DNA from 2 places in the Streptomyces sp. NPDC039423 genome. Region 1 is predicted to be linked to the other one. Evidence: riboswitches for the same ligand, from Rfam matches in the RefSeq annotation. Region 1 holds a riboswitch; the other holds the start of a gene.
The links. A riboswitch is a leader RNA that binds a small molecule or an ion and turns the genes downstream of it on or off. The one in region 1 is predicted to bind cobalamin.

Region 1 (4,328 bases):
GCGCTGCCACCCCGCCGGCCGCGCACCACCAGGTGCTCCAGGCCCGGGAAGGCGGCCAGCGCGTCCTTGGACTCGGCCGCCCCGATGAACCCGACCGGTATGCCGATGACGGCCGCCGGGCGGGGCGCGCCCGCCTCGATCATCTCCAGCAGCCGGAACAGCGCGGTCGGGGCGTTGCCCACCGCGACGACGGACCCTTCGAGCCGGTCGCGCCACAGCTCCATGGCGGCCGCGCTGCGGGTGGTGCCGAGTTCGGCGGCGAGCGCCGGGACGGACGGGTCCGAGAGCGTGCAGACCACGTCGTTGCCGGCGGGCAGCCGCTTGCGCGTGACGCCGCTGGCGACCATCTGCGCGTCGCACAGGATCGGCGCGCCGGCGCGCAGCGCCTCGCGGGCGCGGGCCACCACGTCCGGCGTGTAGGCCAGGTCGCGGACGAGGTCGACCATGCCGCACGCGTGGATCATCCGCACGGCGACCTGGCTGACGTCGGCCGGCAGGCCCGCGAGATCCGCCTCGGCACGGATCGTGGCAAAGGACTGGCGGTAGATCTCCGCCCCGTCCTTCTCGTAGTCGAACACTCTGCTCTCGCTCATTTCGTCGGTCCTTGTACGGTCGGCTGGTACGCGCCCTCGCCGGTCGCCACCATGTCGGTCCACGCGCCCTGGGGGTGGCCGCAGCGGCGTGCGCAGCCGGACCAGTGGACGGGCAGGGCGCCCTCGCGGGGCCGGGCGTCCGCCCGTACGTCGGAGAGGGACTTGGCGCAGCCGGGGCGCCCGGTGCACGCGGTGACGCCGATCCAGGGGGAGTCGGTACGGGTGATGAACCCGGCCCCGTCCAGGGCGCGCAGCCGCTCGCGGGCCGCCGCCGGGTCGGTGAAGCCGGGCAGGACGAACCCGCGCCACGGGGTGACCCGCACCTCCCCGGCGGGCAGCAGGGCGCGGAACTGGGCGGTGGTCACCCGGCCGAGGCGGGCCAGGACGGACAGCATGCCGTCGCCGGCCGTTCCGGGCGCGGGCGGGGGGCACGTGGGGAACGCCGCGTCCGGTACGGGCTCCGCCGCGACGCCGGCCCGGCGCAGGTGTCCGTCCACGTCCACGTCCTGCCCAGCCGGCAGCTCCCGCACCCGCCAGGCGCCGGTGCCGGCCGAGCGGGCCGCCGCCAGGAACGCCCCGGCCGCCGCGAGCGCGGCGCGGGGCGCGTCGGCGGAGGACACCCGGTGGGTCGTACGCCCCACCCGGACCAGGCCGGTCCCGGCGGGCTCTGCGAGCAACGTCACATCGGCGGCCAGGCCCGCCACGTCGCCCCGCCCGTCGTCCACGGCGAACAGGAAGCGGCCGGAGAGCTCCGGCGTCCAGTCCTCGGCGCACAACAGCTCGTCCAGGCGCGAGGCCCACGCCTGCACGCCGGCGCCGGCGAGCGGCGAGACCACCATGTTCCGTACCCGCTCGTGCCGTTCGGACGGCAGCAGTCCGGCGTCCCGCAGCAGGTCCGCCAGCCCGAGTCCGCAGCCTTCCCCGAGGCCCCTCAACTCCACGTTGCCGCGCGAGGTGAGGGAGAGGTGCCCGTCGCCCAGGCGGTCCGCCGCGTCGGCCAGCGCCAGGACTTGACGGGGCGTCAGAACGCCGGTGGGGAGGCGGAGCCGGGCCAGCGACCCGTCGTCGGCCCGGTGCAGCCGGAGCGCACCGGGGCACGCGTCACCGCGCTCGCGGACACGGTCCCGTATGTGCGCTTCACCCCGGTCCTGGGGATTTGGTGAGCTGGGCGGCATGGCGGCGAGCATACGCGCAGCCTCTACTATGCAGACGGCACAGGGTCCCAGGGCCCTAGGGAGGAAGCCCGGTGAGAATCCGGCGCGGTCCCGCCACTGTGAGTCCGGCCGGAAACCGGACGAGTCAGGAACTCCCGCCGTCCTACGACCACCCGGGGCGCGGACACCCCGAGGAAGGCCTGCGCACGTCATGACGCACGCGACCACGCCCGAGACGGCGCCCGCCCCGGCGCCCGCCACGACGATCCTGCTGCTGTCGCACTCCGACACCGACCTGCTCAGCGCCCGCGCGGCCGGCGGCCCCGTCGCGTACCGGTTCGCCAACCCCGCCCGGCTCCCGATGGACGACCTCCCGGGCCTCCTCGACGGGGCCGACCTCGTCGTCGTACGCCTCCTCGGCGGCATCCGCGCCTGGGAGGACGGCCTCCAGGCGCTGCGCGCGACCGGCACGCCGCTGGTCGTCCTCACCGGCGAACAGGCCCCCGACGCCCAGCTCATGGAGACCTCCACCGTCCCGATCGGCATCGCGGCCGAGGCGCACGCCTACCTCGCCCACGGCGGTCCGGACAACCTGGAGCAGCTCGCCCGCTTCCTCTCCGACACCGTCCTGCTCACCGGCCACGGCTTCGAGCCCCCGGCCGCCGCCCCCACCTGGGGCCCCCTGGAGCGCACCGCGCGCGCCACCACCGGCCCCGTGGTCGCCGTGCTCTACTACCGCGCCCACCACATGAGCGGCAACACCGCCTTCGTCTCCACCCTCTGCGACGCCATCGAGGACGCCGGCGGCCAGGCCCTCCCGCTGTACGTGGCCTCGCTGCGCGCCCCCGAGCCGGAGCTGCTGGAGAGCCTGCGCACGGCCGACGCGGTCGTCACCACCGTCCTCGCCGCCGGCGGCACCAAGCCCGCCGAGGCCCAGGCGGGCGGCGACGAGGAGGCCTGGGACGCCGGCGCCCTCGCCGCCCTGGACGTGCCGATCCTCCAGGCCCTGTGCCTGACCGGCTCGCGGGCCGCCTGGGAGGAGAACGACGAGGGCCTCTCCCCGCTCGACGCCGCCAGCCAGGTCGCCGTCCCCGAGTTCGACGGCCGCCTCATCACCGTGCCGTTCTCGTTCAAGGAGATCGACGCCGACGGCCTGCCCGCGTACGTCGCCGACGCCGAGCGCGCCGCCCGCGTCGCTGGGATCGCCGTCCGGCACGCCCGGCTGCGGCACATCCCGAACGCCGACAAGCGCCTGGCGCTGGTCCTCTCCGCGTACCCCACCAAGCACTCCCGCATCGGCAACGCCGTCGGCCTCGACACCCCCGCCTCCGCCGTGGCACTGCTGCGCCGGCTCCGCGAGGAGGGCTACGACTTCGGCGCCGAGGACGTCCCGGGCCTCGCGTCCGGCGACGGCGACGAGCTGATCTACGCCCTGATCGAGGCCGGCGGCCACGACCAGGACTGGCTCACCGAGGAGCAGCTCGCCAAGAACCCGGTCCGCATCCCGGCCGCCGACTACAAGCGCTGGTACGCCGCCCTGCCGGCGGAGCTGCGCGAGCAGGTCGAGCGGCACTGGGGCCCGCCGCCCGGCGAGATGTTCCTGGACCGCTCCCGCAACCCGGAGGGCGACATCGTCCTCGCCGCCCTGCGGCGCGGGAACCTCCTCATCCTGATCCAGCCGCCGCGCGGCTTCGGCGAGAACCCGATCGCGATCTACCACGACCCGGACCTGCCGCCGTCGCACCACTACCTGGCCGCCTACCGCTGGATCGCCGCCCGCGCCGAGGACGGCGGCTTCGGCGCCGACGCGATGGTCCACCTCGGCAAGCACGGCAACCTGGAGTGGCTGCCCGGCAAGAACGCCGGCCTGTCCGCCGCCTGCGGCCCCGACGCGGCCCTCGGCGACATCCCGCTGGTCTACCCGTTCCTGGTCAACGACCCGGGCGAGGGCACCCAGGCCAAGCGCCGCGTGCACGCCACGCTCGTCGACCACCTGGTGCCGCCGATGGCCCGCGCCGAGTCGTACGGCGACATCACCCGCCTGGAGCAGTTGCTCGACGAGTACGCGCAGATCTCCTCCATGGACCCGTCCAAGCTGCCGGCCATCCGCGCCCAGATCTGGACGCTCATCCAGGCCGCCAAGCTCGACCACGACCTCGGTCTGGAGGACCGCCCGGACGACGACGGGTTCGACGACTTCCTGCTGCACGTCGACGGCTGGCTGTGCGAGGTCAAGGACGCCCAGATCCGTGACGGGCTGCACGTCCTCGGCGGCGCCCCCACCGGCCCCGAGCGGGTCAACCTGGTCCTGTCCATCCTCCGCGCCCGCCAGATCTGGGGCGGCACCCAGTCCCTGCCCGGCCTCCGCGAGGCCCTCGGCCTGGACGAGTCCGCCGCCACCCGCACCGGCGCCGACGAGGCCGAGGCCAAGGCCCGCGCCCTGGTGGAGGCCATGGAGGCCGCCGACTGGAACCCGGCCGCCGTCGCCACGGTCGCCGAGGGCTACGACGACGCCGTCGCCGCCGTCCTCGACTTCGCCGCCCGCCAGGTCGTCCCGCGCCTCGCCGCCACCACCGACGAG
Region 2 (4,328 bases), on a different contig from region 1:
CGCCCGCCGGGTGAACGCGAGCGCGCGCAGTTTCGGGGTGGCGCTCAGCGCCTGCACCACCCCCGCGAAGGGCAGCCCCACGTTCGACCTGCCGCCGGGCGAACTGGAGCTGGGCATCGGCATCCACGGCGAGCCGGGCCGGGAGCGGCGGCCCATGATGACCTCCCGCGAGATCGCCGACTTCGCGGTCGACGCCGTCCTGGAGGACCTGCGGCCCGGCGGTCCGGTGCTGGTGCTGGTCAACGGCATGGGGGCGACACCGCTGCTGGAGCTGTACGGGTTCAACGCCGAGGTCCAGCGCGTGCTGGGCGAGCGGGGCGTTCCCGTGGCCCGTACGCTCGTCGGCAACTACGTGACCTCGCTCGACATGGCCGGGTGCTCCGTGACCCTGTGCCGGGCCGACGAGGAACTGCTGCGACTGTGGGACGCGCCGGTGCGGACCGCCGCGCTCCGCTGGGGACGGTGAGGGGCGTGCTCGACGCGGACTTCTTCCGGCGCTGGCTGACCGGGGCGGCGGCCGCCGTGGACCGGGAGGCCGGCCGGCTCACCGAGCTGGACGCGGCGATCGGCGACGCCGACCACGGCGCCAATCTGCGACGCGGTTTCGCCGCGGTGGTCACGGCCCTGGAGGACGAGCGGCCCGGGACACCGGGGGCCGTGCTCACCCTCGCCGGGCGGCAGCTCATCTCCACGGTCGGCGGCGCGTCGGGGCCGTTGTACGGGACGCTGCTGCGGCGCACGGGCAAGGCTCTGGGCGACGCCGCCGAGGTGGCGCCGGTGCAACTGGCCGAGGCGCTGCGGGTGGGCGTGGCGGCGGTGGCGCAGCTCGGCGGGGCGAAGGCCGGGGACAAGACGATGCTGGACGCGCTGGAGCCGGCCGTCGAGGCACTGGCCGAGTCGCTCGGCGAGTCGCTCCCGGCGGCGGCGGAGGCGGCGGACCGGGGCGCCCTGGGGACCGTGCCGATGCGGGCCCGCAAGGGCAGGGCCAGTTACCTGGGTGAGCGCAGCGAGGGGCACCAGGACCCGGGGGCGACGTCCTCCGCCCTGCTGTTCGCGGCGCTCGCCGAGGCGGGGGCGGAGCGGGGCGGCCGGTGAGCGGGCAGGTGGGTGTGGTCCTGGTCTCGCACAGCGCGGCGGTGGCGTCCTCCGTGGCCGAGCTGGCGCGGGGCCTGGCCGGCGGCGGCACCGCGCCGGTGGCGGCCGCGGGCGGCACCCCGGACGGGGGGCTCGGCACCAGCGCGGAGCTGATCACGCGGGCGGCGACGGCGGTCGACGGCGGTGCGGGGGTGGCCGTCCTGGTGGACCTGGGAAGCGCCGTCCTGACGGTGAAGGCCCTGCTCGCGGAGGGGGACGAGCTGCCCGAGGGCACCCGGCTGGTGGACGCGCCGTTCGTGGAGGGGGCCGTGGCGGCGGTGGTCACCGCGTCGGCGGGCGGTGACCTGGACGCGGTGGTGGCGGCGGCGTCCGAGGCGTACGGCTACCGCAAGGAATGAGGTGTGCCCCGCGGGTGGAGCCGGGCCGTGCGCCGACGCGCGGCTTGTGATGTACCTGGTCAACGCACTACTGTCGCAGGGCCTTGGTGTACGGGAAACCGGTGCGGTACCGGTGCGGCCCTCGCCACTGTGATCGGGAAGTCCGGCTCCACTCCCGGGGGACCACCTCGGGAAGCCACTGGAACGTCGCGGGGAACCGCGTCGTCCGGGAAGGCGGAGCCGCGGCGGCATGACCCGTCAGCCAGGAGACCGGCCAGGGCGCGTTGTCCATCCACGAGGTGCTGGAGAGGGTCTCCTTCCATATGCATATCGCCGAGGGCTATCTGCCCCCCGTGCACGCGGCCGCCTGGAGCGTCGCGGCCGCCCCCTTCGTCGTCCACGGGGTCAGGGCCCTGACCCGTGAGGTCAAGGCCAATCCGGAATCGACCCTTCTGCTCGGTGCGTCCGGCGCCTTCACGTTTGTGCTGTCCGCCCTGAAACTGCCCTCCGTGACGGGCAGTTGCTCCCACCCGACCGGCACGGGGCTGGGCGCGATCCTGTTCCGGCCGCCGATCATGGCGGTGCTGGGCACCATCACGCTGCTGTTCCAGGCGCTGTTGCTGGCCCACGGCGGCCTGACGACCCTGGGCGCCAACGCGTTCTCCATGGCGATCGTCGGTCCGTGGGCCGGCTACGGGACGTACCGGCTGCTGCGCCGTTTCGAGGTGCCGCTGATGGTGAGCGTGTTCTTCGGGGCCTTCGTCGCCGACCTGTCCACGTACTGCGTCACCAGCGTGCAGCTCGCGCTGGCGTTCCCGGACCCCAGCAGCGGGGTGGCCGGCGCGCTGGCCAAGTTCGGCGGCATCTTCGCGATCACTCAGGTTCCGCTGGCGGTCAGCGAGGGGCTGCTCACCGTGCTGGTGATGCGGCTGCTGATGCAGTCCAGCAAGGGTGATCTGGCACGGCTCGGCGTCGTGTCCGCGAACAAGGAGGCCGTGGCCCGATGAGCCGTAACGCCAGGATCAACTCGCTGCTGCTGCTCGTCGTGGTCGCGCTGGCCGTCCTGCCGCTGGCCCTGGGCATGGGCGACCACAAGGAGGAGCCGTTCACGGGCGCCGACGGGCAGGCGGAGACGGCGATCACCGAGTCCCACCCGGACTACGAGCCGTGGTTCACCCCGCTGTACGAGCCGCCGTCCGGCGAGATCGAGTCGGCGCTGTTCTCGCTCCAGGCCGCCCTGGGCGCCGGTGTACTGGCCTACTACTTCGGTCTGCGGCGCGGCCGCCGGCAGGGCGAGGCCCGGGCACGGGCGGGGTCCCCCGGCGGGGACGCCCCGGCGGCGGACACCCCGGGTACCCCGGACACCCCGGGCACTCCCGGCACCCCGGACGCGGCACCGGCCGACGCGGTCGGCGCGGGTGGCTCCGGGGCCGACGCGCCGCGGACGCCGGCGTAACCGCCGGTGCTGCCGATCGACGCGGCGGCGCACAGCAGTCGCTGGCGCCGCCGCCATCCGTGCGAGAAGGCCGCGCTGGGCTTCGGCCTGACGCTGCTGGCCGTGTGCCTGCCGCCGTGGCCGGGGGCCGCGCTGGTCGCCTCCGCGACCCTCGTGGTGCTGCTCGGCCCGGCCGGGGTCCCGCCGCGCCGGCTGTGGCGGGCGTGGCGCGTCCCGCTCGGCTTCTGTGTGACGGGCGCGCTGCCCCTGCTGTTCCAGGTCGGCGGGGCGGAGGGGTTCGTCACGCTCGCGCCCGACGGGCCGGCGCACGCCGGGCGCCTGCTGCTGCGCACGTCGGCGGCCTCGATGGGCGTGCTGCTGTTCGCGTTCACCACCCCGGTGTCCGACGTGCTGCCCCGGCTGGTCCGGGCGGGCGTCCCGGCGCCGGTCGTCGACGTGGCGCTGGTGATGTACCGGATCAGCTTCCTGCTGCTGGACGCGGTCCGGCGGATCCGGGAGGCGCAGGCGGCGCGGCTCGGGCTGACGAGCCGGGCGGCCACCTGGCGCTCCCTGGCGGGCCTGGGCGCGACCGCGTTCGTGCGCGCCTTCGACCGGGCGGCGCGGCTCCAGACGGGGCTGGCCGGGCGGGGCTACGACGGCACGCTGCGGGTGCTGGTGCCGCCCACGGCGGTGTCCGGGCGCTTCCTCGCCGCGACGGGCGTGCTGCTCGCCGGGCTCGTCGTCGCCACCTTCGTACTCGAGAGGTTCCTGCCATGAATGCTCCCGCCGTCGTGGAACTCGTCGGTGCGGGATACGCCTACGAGGACGGTCCCGCCGTGCTCGAGGGCGTCGACTTCGCCGTGCCGGAAAAGCGCTCCATCGCGTTGCTGGGCCGCAACGGGGGCGGCAAGACGACGATGCTGCGGCTGCTGAGCGGTGGCCTGCGGTGCGCGAGCGGCCGGTTGCGCCTGGAGGGGCGCGACGTGTCGTACGACAGGGCGGGGCTGACCCGGCTGCGGACGACGGTGCAGCTCGTGGTGCAGGACCCGGACGACCAGTTGTTCGCGGCGTCCGTGGGCCAGGACGTGTCGTTCGGGCCGCTGAACCTGGGCGTGCCGGAGGCGGAGGTGCGCGAGCGGGTGCGGGAGGCGCTGGAGGCGCTGGACATCGCGGCGCTGGAGGACCGGCCGACGCACCTGCTGTCGTACGGGCAGCGCAAGCGGGCCGCGATCGCGGGCGCGGTGGCCATGCGGCCCCGGGTGCTGGTCCTCGACGAGCCGACGGCCGGCCTGGACCCGCACGGCCAGGAGCGGCTGCTGGCCGTCCTGGACCGGTTGCGCGCCTCCGGGACCACGGTCGTGATGGCGACGCACGACGTGGACCTGGCGCTGCGCTGGGCCGACGACGCGGCGGTCCTCACC

Region 2: another riboswitch for cobalamin. It lies ahead of ACZ7LK_RS15240 (energy-coupling factor ABC transporter permease); the one in region 1 lies ahead of cobN (cobaltochelatase subunit CobN).

Annotation. Positions count from the first base shown of each region.
Region 1 is NZ_JBVKAH010000008.1:118,388-122,715, forward strand. It holds gene ACZ7LK_RS24730 (precorrin-8X methylmutase) at 1-593, opposite strand, end outside; gene ACZ7LK_RS24735 (cobalamin biosynthesis protein CobG) at 590-1,780, opposite strand; cobalamin riboswitch at 1,792-1,922, shown strand; gene cobN (cobaltochelatase subunit CobN) at 1,959-4,328, shown strand, end outside.
Region 2 is NZ_JBVKAH010000004.1:229,218-233,545, forward strand. It holds gene dhaK (dihydroxyacetone kinase subunit DhaK) at 1-466, shown strand, start outside; gene dhaL (dihydroxyacetone kinase subunit DhaL) at 472-1,095, shown strand; gene dhaM (dihydroxyacetone kinase phosphoryl donor subunit DhaM) at 1,092-1,493, shown strand; cobalamin riboswitch at 1,561-1,765, shown strand; gene ACZ7LK_RS15240 (energy-coupling factor ABC transporter permease) at 1,796-2,479, shown strand; gene ACZ7LK_RS15245 (energy-coupling factor ABC transporter substrate-binding protein) at 2,476-2,928, shown strand; gene cbiQ (cobalt ECF transporter T component CbiQ) at 2,935-3,684, shown strand; gene ACZ7LK_RS15255 (energy-coupling factor ABC transporter ATP-binding protein) at 3,681-4,328, shown strand, end outside.